One region of the Streptomyces sp. NPDC058274 genome, then DNA from elsewhere that is predicted to be linked to it. Evidence: riboswitches for the same ligand, from Rfam matches in the RefSeq annotation. Region 1 holds a riboswitch; each other region holds the start of a gene.

What was found. Region 1 has a riboswitch for cyclic di-AMP ahead of ACFVYF_RS04530 (M23 family metallopeptidase). Riboswitches for the same ligand answer to the same signal wherever they lie in the genome.
Region 2: another riboswitch for cyclic di-AMP. It lies ahead of ACFVYF_RS32320 (M23 family metallopeptidase); the one in region 1 lies ahead of ACFVYF_RS04530 (M23 family metallopeptidase).
Region 3: another riboswitch for cyclic di-AMP. It lies ahead of ACFVYF_RS27870 (NlpC/P60 family protein); the one in region 1 lies ahead of ACFVYF_RS04530 (M23 family metallopeptidase).

Annotation. Positions count from the first base shown of each region.
Region 1 is NZ_JBHVXW010000002.1:23,516-26,782, reverse strand. It holds gene ACFVYF_RS04535 (PP2C family protein-serine/threonine phosphatase) at 1-925, shown strand, start outside; cyclic di-AMP (ydaO/yuaA leader) riboswitch at 1,181-1,338, shown strand; gene ACFVYF_RS04530 (M23 family metallopeptidase) at 1,350-2,393, shown strand; gene ACFVYF_RS04525 (aldo/keto reductase) at 2,566-3,267, shown strand, end outside.
Region 2 is NZ_JBHVXW010000022.1:128,018-131,284, reverse strand. It holds gene ACFVYF_RS32330 (HPr family phosphocarrier protein) at 1-139, shown strand, start outside; gene ACFVYF_RS32325 (GntR family transcriptional regulator) at 366-1,070, opposite strand; gene ACFVYF_RS32320 (M23 family metallopeptidase) at 1,295-2,059, opposite strand; cyclic di-AMP (ydaO/yuaA leader) riboswitch at 2,072-2,231, opposite strand; gene ACFVYF_RS32315 (M16 family metallopeptidase) at 2,467-3,267, opposite strand, start outside.
Region 3 is NZ_JBHVXW010000017.1:40,726-43,992, reverse strand. It holds gene pcrA (DNA helicase PcrA) at 1-424, opposite strand, end outside; cyclic di-AMP (ydaO/yuaA leader) riboswitch at 996-1,168, shown strand; gene ACFVYF_RS27870 (NlpC/P60 family protein) at 1,176-2,327, shown strand; gene ACFVYF_RS27865 (tellurite resistance/C4-dicarboxylate transporter family protein) at 2,838-3,267, shown strand, end outside.

The sequences.
Region 1 (3,267 bases):
CTCGCTGCGCGGCACGATCCTCACCGGCCTCGGCGCCCTGGTGTCCGTCCTCACCATCCACATCAGGCTCGGCATCGCCCTGAACGTCGACTCGGTCACCGAACTGGTCACCGTGGCGACCGTCGCCGTCCTGGCCGTCCTCATCAACATCCTGGTCCGGCGCACCGACGAGCGGCTCGCCTCCGCCCGCGAGATCGCCGAGGCCGCCCAGCGCGCCGTCCTGCCGCGGCCGGCCGAACGGATCGGCGGCTTCGAGTTCGCGGCCCGGTACGAGGCGGCGCAGGCCGACGCGTTCATCGGCGGCGACCTGTACGCGGTGCAGGACTCCCCGCACGGCGTACGGCTGGTGGTGGGCGACGTACGGGGCAAGGGCATGGGCGCGGTGGCGGCCGTCGCGGTGGTCATCGGATCGTTCCGGGAGGCGGCCGAGCACGAGTCGACGCTGGAGGCGGTCGCCCAGCGACTGGAGCGGGCGCTGGCGCGCGAAGGGACCCGGCGCGACGGACTCGACGCCTTCGAGGGGTTCACCACGGCCGTCCTCGCCGAGATCCCGCACGGCGACGGCGTCGTACGCATCGTCAGTCGCGGCCACCCCCCGCCCCTGCTCCTGGGCGCGGACGGCACGCTGCGCGTCCTGGACGCCGCGGAGCCCGCACTGCCGCTCGGGCTGGGCGAGTTGGGCAGCCGGCCCGACCGTGCGGAGGAGGCGGCCTTCCCGAGCGGGGCCACGCTGCTCTTCTACACCGACGGGCTCTCGGAGGCGCGTGACGGGCGCGGGGAGTTCTACGATCCGGCGGCGCGGCTGGCCGGACGGGTCTTCGCCGGCCCCGACGCGCTGCTGGCAGCCCTCACGCGAGACGTGCGCCGGCACACGGGCGGCGGGACGACGGACGACCTCGCGCTGCTCGCCGTACGCCGGCCATGAGCGTCGTACGAACTGTTCTTGATCGTTGTCACCGGAGGTGACCGGATGGCACCCCTCCGCATAACAGCTGACGAACCGTCAATTGAACTGGGGTTTATGAGGCGTGGTCAACTCGCCCGTTTTCCACCCCTCATGACCCGTAAGTCCAGGCGGAAGACGTTAATGATCAGTCCGAACAGCTTGGAATCCGTAGCCCGAGTCTATTAACGTTCGATAACGCAGCGCGGTCGTCACAGCCGTCACTGGAGTCGGCTCCGTGCGCACGCGCCGAATCCCGCAAGGGAACCGGGGAACCACCAACTTGGGGTGAATCGAGCGTCTTTCGCGGTGGATCACACTGCGGTTGACGCGCGTAGGAGACCTTCCTGCTCCGAACCCGTCAGCTAACCCGGTAGGCGAGAAGGAAGGAAAGGAGCGCGCCCACGTGGCGTCAAACCGGCCTGCACAACCCACCTCGTTCGCGCCGAGTGAGAAGCAGAGCGACACCTTCGGCTACGGCCGCGGCAGCGACGAGGGGCCCTGGGAGGAGTGGAATCCCACCGCGGATTCCGTCCGTCCCGTCCGCGGCCGGCACCGCGTCTCCAAGCAGCGTGGCGGAGGACTCGCCCGCAGCTCCACCGTTCTGGGCGTCGGCGTCATCGCCGCCGTCGGTGCGGGTGGCATGGCCACCGCGCAGACCGGCAAGCCCCCGGTGTCCATCTCGATGCCCGACCTGTCGTCGGTCGCCACCTCGGCCAAGGCCCTGATATCCGACGGCGAGGCCCCTGCGAAGGGCTCCGCCACCCCGCTCACCAGCGCCGGTCTCACCACCGACGACACCGCGCAGGGCACCACCGACGCCGGCGAGGCGCTGCGCGCGCGGATCATGCAGCAGGCCGAGTCGCAGCAGGACCAGGTCGACAGCGCGGCCCAGCGGGCCGCCGAGACCGCCGCCGCGAAGAAGGCCGCCGCCGAAGCGTCCAAGACGCAGGACGAGGCGAAGGCCAAGGCCGCCGCCGTCAAGAAGAAGGCGGAGGAGGAGGCCAAGCAGAAGGCCGAGGCCGAGCGCCTCGCCAAGCTGGCCAAGAGCTACTCGCTGCCCACCTCCTCGTACACGCTGACCTCGCGCTTCGGCGAGGCCGGCGCGCTGTGGTCCTCGGGGTACCACACCGGCCTCGACTTCGCGGCTCCCACGGGCACGCTGATCAAGGCCGTCCACAGCGGCACCATCACGGAAGCGGGCTGGGCCGGTTCGTACGGCTACCGCACGATCCTGACCCTCGATGACGGTACGGAGCTGTGGTTCTGCCACCAGTCCTCCATCAGCGCGAGCGTGGGGCAGAAGGTGGCCACGGGTGACGTCATCGGGCGCGTGGGCGCGACCGGCAACGTGACCGGGCCGCATCTGCACCTTGAGGTGCACCCCGGCGGCAACGCCACCGGAATCGACCCGATGGCCTGGCTGCAGAGCAAGGGACTCAACCCCTGACAGCTTCCGGGCGCCCATGACGGCTCCTGGCAGCCACATCGGCACCCGGCATCCCTGACAGTTTCCCGGTGTGAGCGCCTCGCCTTCTACGCGGGGCGCTTCGCCCGTTTCGTGCGGGCTTTTCCGCGGGCTTGCGGAATAGATGGCTCCGCCACCGGTGTTGCTGATCGACATGACTTCTCTTCGCAAGCTGGGCCCGTCCGAGCTCGAGGTCTTCCCGCTCGCCCTCGGCGGCAACGTCTTCGGCTGGACCGCAGACGAGACACAGTCCTTCGCCGTGCTGGACGCCTACGCGGCCGCGGGCGGCAACTTCGTGGACACCGCCGACACGTACTCCGCCTGGGTGCCGGGCAACAAGGGCGGTGAGTCGGAGACGATCATCGGCAAGTGGTTCGCCGCGCGCGGCAACCGCTCCGACATCGTCCTGGCCACCAAGGTGGGCTCCCACCCCGACTACAAGGGGCTGGCCCCGGACAACGTGCGGGCCGCGGCCGACGCGTCGCTGCGCCGGCTGGGCACGGATTACATCGACCTCTACTACACGCACCGCGACGACCCCTCCGTCCCCGTCGAGGACATCATCGGCGCGCTCGACGAGCTGGTGCGGGCGGGCAAGGTGCGGGCCATCGCCGCCTCCAACATCTCGCCCGAGCGGCTCCAGGAGTCCCTGGAGTTCTCCGACCGCGAGGGGCTGGCGCGGTACGTCGCCGTCCAGCCGGAGTACAACCTGGTCTCGCGCGAGACGTACGAGGGTCCGCTCCAGGAGGTCGCCTCCCGCTCCGGCCTGGCCGCCGTCCCGTACTACGCGCTCGCCTCCGGCTTCCTCACGGGCAAGTACCGGCCCGGTACGACCGTCGACTCCCCGCGGGCGGGC
Region 2 (3,267 bases), on a different contig from region 1:
GCTCGCGGTCCTCGGCCTGGGCGCCCAGGGCGGCGAGGAGATCGTCCTGGCCTCCGACGCGGAGGGTGCGGACGCCGCGCTCGACCGTCTGGCCAAGCTGGTCTCCGAGGGGCTCGACGAGCTTCCCGAGACCGTCTGAGCACGCCCGGCTTCGCACCGGGGCCGGGCCGGCCCCGGTGGAAACGGCCGCGCGCAGTCGGGGCTCCTCGCAAAATGGTGGCGCCCACCGACGCCCCATAAGAGATTGTCCCGAACGCCATCGAAGGGCCCGTCCGGTATTCCGGTCGAGCCCTTCGGCCTTTTCATTCTGCGGGCAGCAAAAATAATCCCCCGCGAATTACCCCTATTTGTATACGGCCTTTTTGTTAATGCCGCAGGCCCGTCATGTTTACGGGATGTTGCGAAGTCCTCACACGGTCCGGGCGGTCGCCGGCCTCCCCGCGCCCGGGGAAACGAAGCCGGTGCGCCGCGCTCGCCCGCTCGGTGTGCAGCGCGGTGATCGCCCGTGCCCGCTCGCTGTCGCCCCGCGCGACGGCGTCCACGATCCCGCCGTGCTCCGCCCAGGACTCCGCCGGGTTGGCGGGCGCCTCCACCGCGTACATCCAGGCGATCTTGTGCCGCAGCTGGGCGAGGGTGGACGTCAGCGCGGGGCTGCCGGACGCCTGCGCGAGCGTTTCGTGGAACCAGCCCCCCAGGGAGCGCAGATCATCGCTGTGGCCCCTCCTGGCCCGCTCCTGGCCCAGTCTGACCAGGCCCCGCAACACCTTGAGGTGCGCTTCCGTGCGGCGCTGCGCGGCCCGGGCGGCGCCCAGCGGCTCGAGGAGCATCCGCATCTCCAGCAGGTCCGCGGCCTCCTGCTCGGTCGGCTCCGCGACGCACGCGCCCGCGTGCCGCCGGGTGACGACGAAGCCCTCGGCCTCCAGGGTGCGCAGCGCCTCGCGCACGGGGACGCGGGAGACGCCGTAGCGCCGCGCGAGCAGTTCTTCGGTGAGTCGGCCGCCCCGCTCGTAGACACCCGCGACGATGTCGTCACGGATCGCCGTGCATACCGAGTGCGCCGGAATGCGCATGAGCGGACCTCCGCCTTAATCCTCGCGAAACGCCGTCGATTGGCGCATGTTCAGTGACTCTATTGCAGAGAGACGGAATTTCCGATGGCGGACCGGAATCCATGGATATTTTTTGGACAGAGGACCGTTCGAAACGGCGAAGGCCCCGGCTCTATGAGCCGGGGCCTTCGAAGTCCATACGCGGTTGACCGGGCGCACGCGTGCGTGCGCCCCGCGGGCCTGTGTCAGACGTTCACGCCGTGCGAGCGGAGGTAGGCGACGGGGTCCATGTCCGAGCCGTACTCGGCCGTCGTGCGGGCCTCGAAGTGGAGGTGGGGCCCGGTGGTGTTGCCGGTCGAGCCGGAGAGGGCTATCTGCTGGCCCGGGGTGACCGTCTGCCCCACGGAGACACCGATGGACGACAGGTGGCCGTACATGGTGTACGTACCGTCATGCATCTTGATGACGATCTGGTTGCCGTACGCGCCGCCCCAGCCGGCCGTCACGACGGTGCCGGAGCCCACGGCGTGGACGGCGGTGCCGGATGCGGCGTGGAAGTCCACACCGGTGTGGCTGCCGGAGGACCAGAGGCTGCCGCCGGTCTTGTAGCCCGTGGAGACGTACGAGCCGGTGATGGGCGAGACGAAGGTGTTGAGGCGCTTGCGCTCGGCGGCACGGGCGGCACGGGCCTTGGCCTCTCGCTCCTTCTCGGCCTTCTCCGCGGCGCGCTTGCGGGCGGCCTCCTCGGCCTTCTTCAGGGCGGCGGCCTGGTCGGCGGCCTGCTGCTGGGCGGCGGCCTGCGCGTCGATCTGGTCGGCGACCGAGTCGCCGATGGTGATGGCCTGGGTCAGCCCGGTCTGTTCTACGGAAGTGTCCGCGGCGAGTGCCGGAGCGGCCAGGGTTCCGATGACACCGGTGGTGGTGAGCACAGCGACGCCAGCGGCATTCTTGGTCGTGCGGGTGAGCCGGCTCGGACGACGGTGCTTCCCGGTGGCACGGGTGAACGCCATGAAGGGGCTGGTCCTTTCCTTCCTTCTCGCCTACCGGGTTAGCTGACGGGTTCGGAGCAGGAAGGTCTCCTACGGGACCCTTCCAGGAAGGGCGCCCGATTCACCCCAGGGACTTCGATGGGTCCCCGGCTCCCCTGGCTCGCGCCGTACGGGGACTCGGCGATGACTGTCCGGTGCCGCGGGCGCGGCGCACTGCCTGACGAACAGCCGGACTGACGCTAAACGGGACATCTTTCAATCGACAAACGGAACACGGCTTTTGTAGTGCACGCCACAGGGCAGACGCATGATCACCCCATCAATACGGACATATTGAGGGCGCGTCCGGGTACGTCGGATCCGAAGTGCGGACAAAGAGGGGCCCAGGCGACTCTTCAGTCACCTGGGCCCCACCGGGAGTTGTCGCTCTACTCCGCGGTCACGACGCTCACTTCACCGATCCCGAGGGCGCGGACGGGCTCCGCGATCTGTGCCGCGTCACCGACGAGAACGGTCACCAGCCGGTCCACCGGGAAGGCACTCACGGCGGCAGCGGTGGCCTCCACCGTGCCCGTGGCGGCGAGCTGCTGGTACAGCGTCGACTGGTAGTCGTCCGGCAGGTGCTGCTCGACCTGGTCCGCGAGCGTGCTCGCCACGGCCGCGGCCGTCTCGAACTTGAGGGGCGCGACACCCACCAGGTTCTGCACGGCGACATCGCGCTCGGCGTCCGTCAGGCCCTCCGCCGCGAGGGTGCGCAGCACCTTCCAGAGGTCGTCCAGCGCCGGGCCGGTGTTGGGCGTGTCCACGGAGCCGCTGATGGCGAGCATCGCGGCGCCCGTGCCGTCGGGAGCGGACCGCAGCACCTGGCCGAACGCCCGCACGCCGTAGGTGTATCCCTTCTCCTCGCGCAGGACGCGGTCCAGGCGCGAGGTGAGGGTGCCGCCGAGGCAGTACGTGCCGAGCACCTGGGCGGGCCACACGCGGTCGTGCCGGTCGGCTCCGACGCGGCCGATGAGCAGCTGCGTCTGGACGGCACCGGGCCGGTCGACGATGATCACGCGGCCCCGGTCGTCGGCGGTCACCGGCGGCACCGGGCGCGGTTCGGCGGTCGAGCCGGTCCAGGCGCCGAGTGTGTCGGCGAGCAGCGCGTCGAGATCGACCCCCGTGAGGTCGCCGACGACCACGGCGGTGGCCGTGGCAGGGCGAACGTGCTTCTCGTAGAAGGCGCG
Region 3 (3,267 bases), on a different contig from region 1:
CGCCCGCGGCCTTGTTCGTGAACGTGATCGCGAGGATCTGGCCGGGGTGGACATGGCGCTCGCCCAGCAGATACGCGATCCGGTGCGTGAGCACGCGCGTCTTGCCGGAGCCGGCGCCGGCCACGATGAGCAGCGGGGAGCCGGCGTGCACCACGGCCGCGCGCTGGTTCTCGTTCAGCCCGTCCAGGAGCGTGGCCGGGTCGACCACGGGGCGTGGGGCGCCGTCGCGGTAATACCCTCCCCCGCTCCCGGCTTCGCCCGAGCGGGATCCCGATCGGCTCGGCGGCACGTCGAAACGGCCGCCGAACAGGTCGTCCGGAAGCGGCTCGGCCGTCCCGTCCTCGGGCGGCGGCGGGGGCTCTTCCTCGTGGGCCGCGGAGGGCTTGAGGTCCGCCAGGAAGCTGTCGTCAAAGAGGCTGCTCATCGCTCTCCGAGTCTAGGCCGACCCACTGACACCCCGCGGCCACCCCGGAAATCCGGCCGGTTTCCCGAAGCGGGGCGGGCCGGCGGCCGGCCTCTTCCGAAGCCTCCCCCGCCCCCCTCGCCATCCGTAACGTACTGACTCTGCACAGTGAGCGGCCTCGGACGGCCGCCCGTACGAGGCCGGACGGCGGTCGGTTACCCGGCGGCGGGCGGCGGTGCGTCACCCGTCGGCGGCGGGCGGCGGGCTGCGGGCTGCGGGCTGCGGGCTGCGGGCTGCGGGCTGCGGGCTGCGGGCTGCGGGCTGCGGGCTGCGGGCTGCGGGCTGCGGGCTGCGGGCTGCGAACGACGAACGACGAGCGGCGAACGACTAGCGGCGAACGACGGCGGGGGAATCCCTCACCCCGGACAACTCGCCCTAGACCCCTCCGGATTGACCGAGTGGGTCGGCGACCATGGCGAAGGTCACGAAAATGTATCGGGCATATCGCCCATCAACCTTCACAGAAGTCACACGAGTTGGCTAACGTGCCGGTCAGGCCGCCCGACCCTCACCGGCGAACATCGCCGGGCCGGCGCGGCCTCCGCTGAGTCCGGTGCGCCCCCGCGGCAGCCGGAGCCGGGGACCCAATCGATCCCGGGGTGAATCGGTCCAACCGCCTTGTCGGGCCAGGACCGTAGGGCAACCCTTCCGAACCGTCCGCCCGAACCCGACAGCTAACTCGGTAAGCGGATGATGGAAGGAGTCGCCTCTCTTGGCGTCGCATCGCAAATGGCGTCCTACGGGTACGGGCATAGCGGGCATACGGACCCCCGGCCTCGCCACGGCGGCCCTCACCTCCGTGGCTCTGCTCTCGCAGACGGCGAACGCCGCGCCGTCGGCCGACCCCAAGCCCAGCCTGGAAGAGGTCGAGAAGAAGGTCAACGACCTCTACCACCAGGCCGAGGCCGCCACCGAGAAGTACAACGGGGCCAAGGAGAAGACCTCCAAGCAGCGCAAGCGCGTCGACACCCTCCTCGACGACGTGGCCCAGCGCACGGAGAAGCTCAACTCCGCGCGGGACGAGCTGGGCACGTTCGCCGCGGCCCAGTACCGCACCGGGGCCGCCGCCCCCGACACCGCGAGTCTCCTGCTGGCCGACAACCCGCAGGACTACTTCGACCAGACCCAGCTGATGAGCCGGCTGACCAGCCGCCAGAAGCAGGCCGTCGACGATTACGCCACCGAGCAGGCCGCGACGACGAAGAAGCGCCAGGAGGCCTCCGAGAGCCTCCAGGCACTGTCCACGTCGCAGACGACGCTGAAGTCGACCAAGGCCCAGGTCCAGCAGAAGCTCTCCGACGCCCGAGAGCTGCTGTCGAAGCTGACCGCCGCGGAGAAGGCGCGGCTCGCGGCGATCGAGGAGAAGCAGCGGGCGGAGGCCAAGCGCAAGGCCGAGGAGCTGGCCCGCAAGCAGGCCGCCGAACAGAAGCAGCGCCGGCAGGAGGCACCCCAGCAGGGCAGCGGCTCGGCCGGCCCCGGCACCTCCACCGACGCCGCCTACGCGACGAAGACCGCCAAGGCCATCGCCTTCGCCCGCGCCCAGGTCGGCAAGCCGTACGTCTGGGGCGCGACCGGCCCGGGCTCGTACGACTGCTCCGGCCTCACCCTCGCCGCCTGGAAGGCCGCCGGCGTCACCCTCCCCCGTACCACCTGGGACCAGGTCAAGGCGGGCACCACGGTCCCCGTCTCCGACATCAAGCCCGGCGACCTCGTCTTCTTCTACGACGACCTCAGCCACGTCGGCCTCTACATCGGCAACGGCATGATGATCCACGCCCCGAAGCCCGGCGCGTACGTCCGCGAGGAGTCGATCTACTACGCGGGCGACACGATGCCGATCCACAGCGTGGTACGGCCGGCGTGACGCCGTAAGGCGTGGCGAGGTCGTGACGTTGTGACGCGTGACGTTGTGACGCGTGACGTTGTGAAGCGCGATGCTGTGACGCCTCCGGGGGCGCGTTTCTGACTGTGCGCGCCGGCTTGGGCGGCCTGCGCGCCGGGCGTGTGCCTCATGGCATACGCAACCGGGGGCGCACGAGACGAGAGGGCGGCGCGGGACCAGTCGTCCGGGCGCGCGGGGAATCGTGCACGCCGGCGTACGGGCGGGCGTGCGCAAAGCGTGCGGGCGCGCGCGGCGGCAGCGCCCGGCATGGGCATGCGGGGCGCGCGTGGGCAGGCAGGCGCGCGGGCGTGCGTGAGCCGTTCAGGCGCGCGGGCGTGCGCGAGGCGTGCAGGCGCGCGTGGGCACGCGGGCGCGGGTGGGCACGCGGGCGCGGGTGGGCAAGGCGGGCGTGCGGGCGGTTTTCGCGCTCCGCGCGCTCGCGCCCTGCGCGCCCCGCGTGCGAGAGACGCGCAGCTCCCTAGCATCGGCCGCATGCCAGGCGCCTCCCCCCTCCTCACCTGGTGGGCGCAGCGCCCGCCCGCCGCCGGTGCCGCCGTGATGGCGACCGGCATCCTCTCGATCGGGCTGCACCTGACCGGTTACGAGACCCTGTCCCGGATCGCGCTGGTCCTGGCCTGCGCGGCCTGGCTGGCGCTGGCCGGGGACTTCGTGGCACGGCTCGTACGGGAACGGGAGCGGTGGCTGGCGGAGGCGGGGACGCCGGCCGCGCTGACCGCGGTCGCGGCGACCACGGTGCTGGGGGCGCGTTTCTCGGCGCTCGGGTGGCAGGGCGTCGCCGAGGCGCTGCTCGCGCTGGCTGCCGTGCTCTGGCCGGGGCTGCTCGTCCTGGTCGTACGGCACTGGGGACCTCGTATGCCCGGAGCCGTGTTCCTCGGTTGTGTTGCCACGCAGGGGCTCGCCG